DNA from 3 places in the Streptomyces chengbuensis genome. Region 3 is predicted to be linked to each of the others. Evidence: riboswitches for the same ligand, from Rfam matches in the RefSeq annotation. Region 3 holds a riboswitch; each other region holds the start of a gene.
What was found. Region 3 has a riboswitch for cyclic di-AMP ahead of QRN89_RS14055 (transglycosylase family protein). Riboswitches for the same ligand answer to the same signal wherever they lie in the genome.

Region 1: linked by a shared signal. The riboswitch ahead of QRN89_RS16620 (M23 family metallopeptidase) and the one ahead of QRN89_RS14055 (transglycosylase family protein) in region 3 are both predicted to bind cyclic di-AMP.
Region 2: linked by a shared signal. The riboswitch ahead of QRN89_RS31210 (M23 family metallopeptidase) and the one ahead of QRN89_RS14055 (transglycosylase family protein) in region 3 are both predicted to bind cyclic di-AMP.

What each region holds. Positions count from the first base shown of each region.
Region 1 is NZ_CP129137.1:3,757,330-3,759,587, forward strand. Features, by position in the region: gene QRN89_RS16620 (M23 family metallopeptidase) at 145-1,179, opposite strand; cyclic di-AMP (ydaO/yuaA leader) riboswitch at 1,191-1,326, opposite strand; gene QRN89_RS16625 (PP2C family protein-serine/threonine phosphatase) at 1,613-2,258, opposite strand, start outside.
Region 2 is NZ_CP129137.1:7,159,916-7,162,173, reverse strand. Features, by position in the region: gene QRN89_RS31210 (M23 family metallopeptidase) at 129-1,139, opposite strand; cyclic di-AMP (ydaO/yuaA leader) riboswitch at 1,144-1,303, opposite strand; partial or broken gene QRN89_RS31205 (GH36 C-terminal domain-containing protein) at 1,755-2,179, opposite strand.
Region 3 is NZ_CP129137.1:3,190,175-3,192,432, reverse strand. Features, by position in the region: gene QRN89_RS14060 (transglycosylase family protein) at 1-824, shown strand, start outside; cyclic di-AMP (ydaO/yuaA leader) riboswitch at 1,081-1,243, shown strand; gene QRN89_RS14055 (transglycosylase family protein) at 1,247-1,909, shown strand; gene eno (phosphopyruvate hydratase) at 2,228-2,258, shown strand, end outside.

The DNA.
Region 1 (2,258 bases), 570 kb from region 3:
GCCGTCAGACTTCCGGGACTCCGCGACTCCGGGCACGGGACAACCGACGGCCCGGGCGTCGTGGGGACGTGTGCCGGGCCGTCGGTGGGCGGAGCGCGAGGCTCCGTACGAAGGGGCCGGAGCAGGAGGCTCCATGCGGGTGGGTCAGACGGAGAGGCCCTTGTCGCGCAGCCACGCGGCGGGGTCGATGCCGGCGCCGCCCGAGGTGTGGACCTCGAGGTGCAGATGCGGGCCGGTGACGTTGCCGGTGGCGCCGACCCGGCCGATGGTCTCGGAGGTGGAGACCTTCTGCCCCACACCGACGGTCATCGACGACAGGTGGCAGTACCAGACCTCGGTGCCGTCCTCGAGCTCCAGCACGATGCGGTAGCCGTACGAACCGGACCAGCCGGCCGACTTGATCGTGCCGCCGTGCACGGCCTTGACCGGAGTGCCCGTCGGCGCGGCGAAGTCGAGACCCGTGTGGTAGCCGGAGGACCACATGGATCCGGCCTGCCCGTAGGTGGAGGTGAGCGTGTACGACGAGGTCGGCAGGGAGTAGCTCGCGGCGAGCTTGGCGAGACGCTCGGCCTCCGCCTTGCGCGCGGCCTCCTCGGCTGCCTTGCGCTCGGCCTCCGCGGCCGCTTCGGCGGCCTGGGCCGCCTCGGTCTTCTGCTGCTTCGCCTCGGCGGCTGCCTGCTCCGCGGCGGCCTGCTCGGCGGCCGCCTGCGCCTCGGCCTCGGCCTGGGCCTGCTGCTGCTCGGCCTGCTGGAGGATCCGGGCGCGCAGGGCCTCGCCCGCGTCGCCACCCTGGGCCGCGGTGTCGGCCGTGGTGAGGGGCCCGTCCGCGACTGCCTCGTCGCCGGACTCGTCCGACATCAAGGAGCCCACACCGGGCAGCGATTCGGGGTCGGGGAGTTTGTCCGCGATGACGTCGGGAAGGGAGATGGAGACCGCGGGCTTGTCCTGGGCGGTGGCCATGCCGCCCGCGCCGACCGCGGCGATGACGCCCACACCGAGAACGGTGGAGCTCCGTGCGAGCGCGTTGCGCTGCTTGACGACGCGGTGCCTGCCACGGACGGGACGGACCGATTCCTCGGTCGGGTTCCACTCCTCCGCCCCGGGGGCGGGAGCCCACTGGTCGCTGGGGACCCACTGCGCAGTGGGGGGCTCCTGGAGGGCAGGCTCGTTGGACGCCACGGAGGCGTTCTCCTTTCCTTCCTTCTCGCCTACCGGGTTAGCTGACGGGTTCGGAGCAGGAAGGTCTCCTACGGGCACCACGAAGTGCCCGATTCACCCCAATTGGTGGTTCCCCGGTTCCCTTGCGGGATTCGGCGCGTGCGCACGGTGCCGTCTCTGGCGACGACTGGGACGACCGCGCTGCGTTATCGAACGTTAATAGAGACCGAGGCCGGATTCCAAGCTGTTCCGACTGATCGTTAAGGACGTTGGCCAGAACTTATCTGCAACAACAGGGCCGAATCGGGCAAGTTGATCGCCCCTCGTTCGAGGTTGCACTTCTGACGGTTCATCAAATGTTATGCGGAGGGCTTCCTTTCGGTTACGCTCCGTGGCATCACGCCGCTCAGGCGGCCCCGGCGCCTCGTGCGCCGCATCGGCAACGACCCGTCCCTCAGGGGAGGACGGGCATCGTCCGGCGCCGCAGCGGCTGCCGCTCCCCCTCCCGGGTGACCGCGAGCAGCGCCATGTCGTCCGTCGCCGCGCCTCCCGTGTGCCGCCGCACATCGGCGACGACCGCGTCCAGCAGTTCCTCCGGACCGGAGAAGACCCGGCCTCGGAGCCGCCGGCGCGGGTCGTACATGACCCCGTGCGCGTCCCGCGCCTCGGACAGGCCGTCGGTGTACAGGAGCAGCGTGCCGCCGGGCGGGTAGGGCGTCTGGGACGGCTGGTCCGGCCAAGTCCCCAGGCCCATCCCCAGGGGCAGCGCGCGCTCGGGCGGATCCAGCACGAGCAGCGCGCCGTCCGCCCCGAGCAGCAGGGGTGGCGGATGCCCCCGGTTCACGATCCTGATCTCCCCGCCGGCGTGCGGGATCTCGGCGAGCACGGCGGTGGTGAAGCCCTCGACGGCGTCGAACCCGGAGTCCCGCGCACCCTCCCGTGCCAGCGCCCGCTCCAGCCGCTGCGCCACCCCCGCCAGCGAGTCCTCCTGTTCGGCGGCCTCACGGAACGCACCCAGCACGACGGCCACCGTCGCGACCGCGCCCAGGCCCTTCCCCCGCACGTCCCCCACAATCAGCCGCACCCCGTACGGCGTCCTC
Region 2 (2,258 bases), 4.0 Mb from region 3:
GGAATAGCCACCGGTCGCGTGCCGCGCCCCACTTCGCCCGGCCCGGGGTGGGGGCACACGAAGCCGTCCGCCGGCCCCCTGCGCGGGGCCGGCGGACGGAGGACGCTGCGCGAGGTACCGACGCAGCGTCAGATCGAGACCCCGTGCCGGCGCAGGTAGGCCAGCGGGTCGATGTCCGATCCGTAACCGGGGCTGGTGCGGATCTCGAAGTGCAGGTGCGGGCCGGTGGAGTTGCCGGTCGAGCCCGACAGGCCGATCTGCTGTCCGCCGGTGACGCCCTCCCCGGAGGAGACGGAGAGCTGGGAGAGGTGGGCGTACTGGGAGTACGTGCCGTCGTTGTGCTTGATGACGACCTCGTTGCCGTACGAACCGCTCCAGCCGGCCGAGACGACGGTGCCCGGGCCGACCGACTTCACGGACGTGCCGGTGGAGGCGATGAAGTCCACACCGGTGTGGTAACCGCTGGACCACATGGCACCCGCGGTCTTGTACGAGGTGCTGATCCCACCGACCACCGGGGCGAAGTAGCCCGAGGGGAGGTTCTTGACGGCGGTGTCGGCGGCCGGGGCCTGGACCGGGGCGGCCGCGGGGGCCGCGGCGCCGCGCTCGGCGGTGCGGGAGGCGCGCTCGGCGGAGGCTGCCGGCTTCTGGGCCTTGGCCTGCGCCTTGGCCTGCGCCTCGGCCTCGGACTTGACCGGGGCGTCGGCCTTGCGCTCGGGCTTCGACTGGGCCTTCGCCTGCGGCTTGACGTCGCCCGTGGCCTTCGGCTTGCCGTGGAGGCTGAGCTTCAGCCCCGGGTGGATCAGCGAGGGGTTCTCCCCGACGGCGGCGCGGTTGTCGGCCCAGAGCTTCTTCCAGCCGCCCGCGACGTGCTGCTCGGCCGCGATCTTCGACAGATGGTCACCCGCCACGACGGTGTAGGCCTTGGCGGCCTTGCCCGTCTGCGGCGCCTGGGGGACGAGGGCCTTGTGGGTGGTCGGGGCGGCGTGTCCGGCGGCAGGCACGGACTGCCCGGCGGCGTTCGCGCCGGCGGCACCGATGAACGGGATGGCGATGACGGCTCCGCCCGTACTGGCGGCGACGAATCCGCGCTTGAACGGGCTGGTCCTCGGACGGCGGTGCTTCCCCTTACCGGGCATGGCGCATTCCTCTCCGTCGCCTGCGAGGTGAGCTGTCGGGTTCGGGCTGGAGCTGCCCGGCCGTGTGTGCACACGGCTTCACCCCGAGCCGTCCTGGGTCACGGAACGGCGCAGTACCTGGGTCCCCCGCTCCTGCCACATGTGGGTGGGTGCGATATTCCGGACGGCGGCAGGATTAGGCGTTCCGACCGGATTGCGGTGACCGTAAGCGAGTCGGGTCGGGGCGAACAAGCCGTCATTTCCCCCCTGAATCGATCTGCCGGATATCAGCGCACATTTCCCGGTCACGCTCCGTGGACTACGGATCTTCGCATCCCACGCGGGCAAGGGAGTTGGACCTGCGCGCACTCCACGGAACGTCACGGATATGATTCAGCTCACGGGCGGTTGCCATCTCGTTTGCAACCGGGGCGCGCTATCCGAAAGCGACCAATTCGGACACATCGCCCATTATGGATGGAATGCAATTTCGGGTGCGACTGGCGCGGAAAAACGCCTTCCGCCCGTCCAGCAGGAATCCCATTCACGCGACGGGTCAATTGCCGGATTTCATCCCACCCGCTCACACCGCGCCGGACCGCTCCCGGCCGGCGCCCCCGCACCACGTGCCGTGACTCACACGCGACGGCAGCGCAGCGCCCTGGCGTCGAGGTCCCCGCGGAGACCGGTGTGGAGCCCGTGGTGGAGCGGCACGGCGCCGCGGTGGCGGCGGCCGTGTCCTGGCCGCGTACTCCGCCGCGGGTCGAGGCCGCGCAGCCGGAGCCGCGATGGGCGCTCGCCGTAACGCTGCGAGGGCAGCCAGGCCAGGGCGGCCGTCTCGTCGCCGCGGACGTACTGCACGGCGCTCAGCTGCGTCCCCCGGCGGACGCAGCCGGTACAGCTCGCCGTGCTGGACGAGCGGCCCGATCGTCTTGCGGAGCTCCACCGAGTCGCGCGCCCTCCGCCGGCTCCTCCTCGCTCCATGCGGGAAGATCGCCGCCGATGCCGAGCGTCCCGGCCGTCGCGCTGACGAAACGGTGCCCCAGCGCTCGACCACGTCCGCGTCGTCGCGGAGGCTGTGGCGCGGGCCGAGCGCGAGCCCGTGCAACCCGCCCTCGGAGTCGGGCCGCAGTTCCTCCC
Region 3 (2,258 bases):
CCGACACCGCCACCTGGAACCGCGTCGCCGACTGCGAGAGCGGCGGCGACTGGAGCGCCAACCTCGGCAACGGTTACTACGGCGGTCTGCAGATGTCCCAGGAGACCTGGGAGGCGTACGGCGGCACCGCCTACGCGCCGCGCCCCGACCTCGCCGACCGCTCCCAGCAGATCTCCGTCGCCGAGATGGTGCTCGCCGCCCAGGGTGCCGCCGCCTGGCAGAGCTGCGCCGCCATCACGGGTCTGGCCGCCGGTGACTCCGAGCCCGCCGGTACCCCGTCCGTCGATCCGCTGGGCGACCTCGTGAAGGACCCGTCGTTCGGCGACGGGGCCGACGTCTCGCCCGAGCCGGACGCCGGGAGCTCCTCGCCCGCCGGGGCCGAGCCGGCCGGTGGCGGGTCCCCGTCCGAGCCGTCCGGATCGCCGTCGGAGTCGTCCGAGCCCTCGGAGGCGGCCGGCTCCGCCGGAGGCTCCGGCGGGAACGCCGGGGCGTCCGGCGCCGCCGCCGCGGAGTCGGGCTCCGGCAAGCACCGGGGCAACCCCGCCACCGAAGGGGATGAGCCGGGCAATTCGGGCGATGAGCGTGAATCAGGTCGTCATGCCTCACGGGGTGACGGATCGGCACGAGACGGCGCCACCACGGGAGATGAGTACGTCGTCCGCACCGGCGACAACCTCTCGTCGATCGCCGAAGCGAACCAGGTGCCCGGCGGCTGGCCCGCCCTCTACGAGGCGAACCGGGAGGTCGTCGGCTCCGACGAGGACCTCATCCTGCCTGGCCAGAGCCTCGATCTGGCCCTGGGGAAGGGGCAGTTGAAGGAGTAGTTCGGGTGCTTATGTCCGGTTCTGCGTGAGTGAGACAAGCGTCTCTTCCGGTCAACCGGCGCCGCTCGGCGGTCAACTCCGGCCATCACGGCTCTCACCTGCGAAAACGGACATGTTGCCCCATCAGATTTGGGCGATTTCTCCCCGATGTTCGTCTTTGAACATCGGGGAGACGTGTGTCTACGGTCTGAACCGCTCGCAACGCGGGCCCCGTCGACCGCACGCCGAATCCTGCCGGCGGCCGTCGGGAACAGTCGTCGCGCAAGCGCCGAAGGCAGGAGCGGGGGACCCAAGGTAAGTGCCGGACAGACCCGATGAGGGCTGCCCGGCTAGGGGTGGAGCCGTGCGTTCGCGCACGGCCGGGCACCACATCGGCCCGAACCCGACAGCTCACCTCGCAGGCGTCGGTGAGGAGAACTTCGATGCTGCTTTCCGGCAAGGGCAAGCACCGTCGCCCGACGGTCTTCCAGCGGTCCACCCGTGTCGCCACGCTCGCCGGTGTCACCGGCGTCGCCATCGCCGCCCCGCTGATGGCCTCGGGCACCGCGTCCGCCGCCACCGCCTCCGAGTGGGACGCCGTCGCCCAGTGCGAGTCCGGCGGCAACTGGTCGATCAACACCGGCAACGGCTACTACGGCGGGCTGCAGTTCTCGGCCTCGACCTGGGCCGCCTACGGGGGCACCGCGTTCGCCGCCACCGCCGACCGGGCCAGCAAGTCGCAGCAGATCCAGGTCGCCGAGAAGGTCCTGGCGGGCCAGGGCAAGGGTGCCTGGCCGAACTGCGGCACGGGCCTGTCGAACGCCGCGTACGACGGCGCCGCCCCGGCCGCCCCGAAGGCCGCCGAGCCGAAGGCCAAGCCGGCGGCCCCGAAGCGGGCCGAAGCCCCGACCAGCCGCTCCGAGCGCGCGGCCGCCCCGGTCAAGAAGGGCGACGGCGAGTACACGGTCAAGGCCGGCGACACCCTCAGCAGGATCGCCGAGGCCGAGAAGGTCAAGGGCGGCTGGAAGAAGCTGTTCGAGCTCAACAAGGACGTCGTCGACGACGCGAACGTCATCCACCCCGGCCAGAAGCTCCACCTGAGCTGACGCTCGGCCCCGGGGACCCCGCGGTCCCCGGGGGTGGCCGTCGCCCGGTGGTCCCGGCGGACCACCGGGCGGCGCACCCCCCTCCCCGGCCCCCGGCCCGGTGCGGCATCCCCCTGCTCCCCGCGGTCCCGCGGGTACGGAGAGGTCCCCGGCTCGGGGGTTTTGTCCGTCCGGTCCGCTTTTTCGTCCCACGGGGCGGGCATCTGCCGGACGACGCCCCCCAGGCGGTTAGGCTCTTGCCGCAAGGCCAAAGGGACCCTGCACCGACACGGCTCCGCTTGTGTCACCTCACGCGTCACATCCCAGAAGGAGATGCTCGTGCCGTCCATCGACGTCGTCGTAGCCCGGG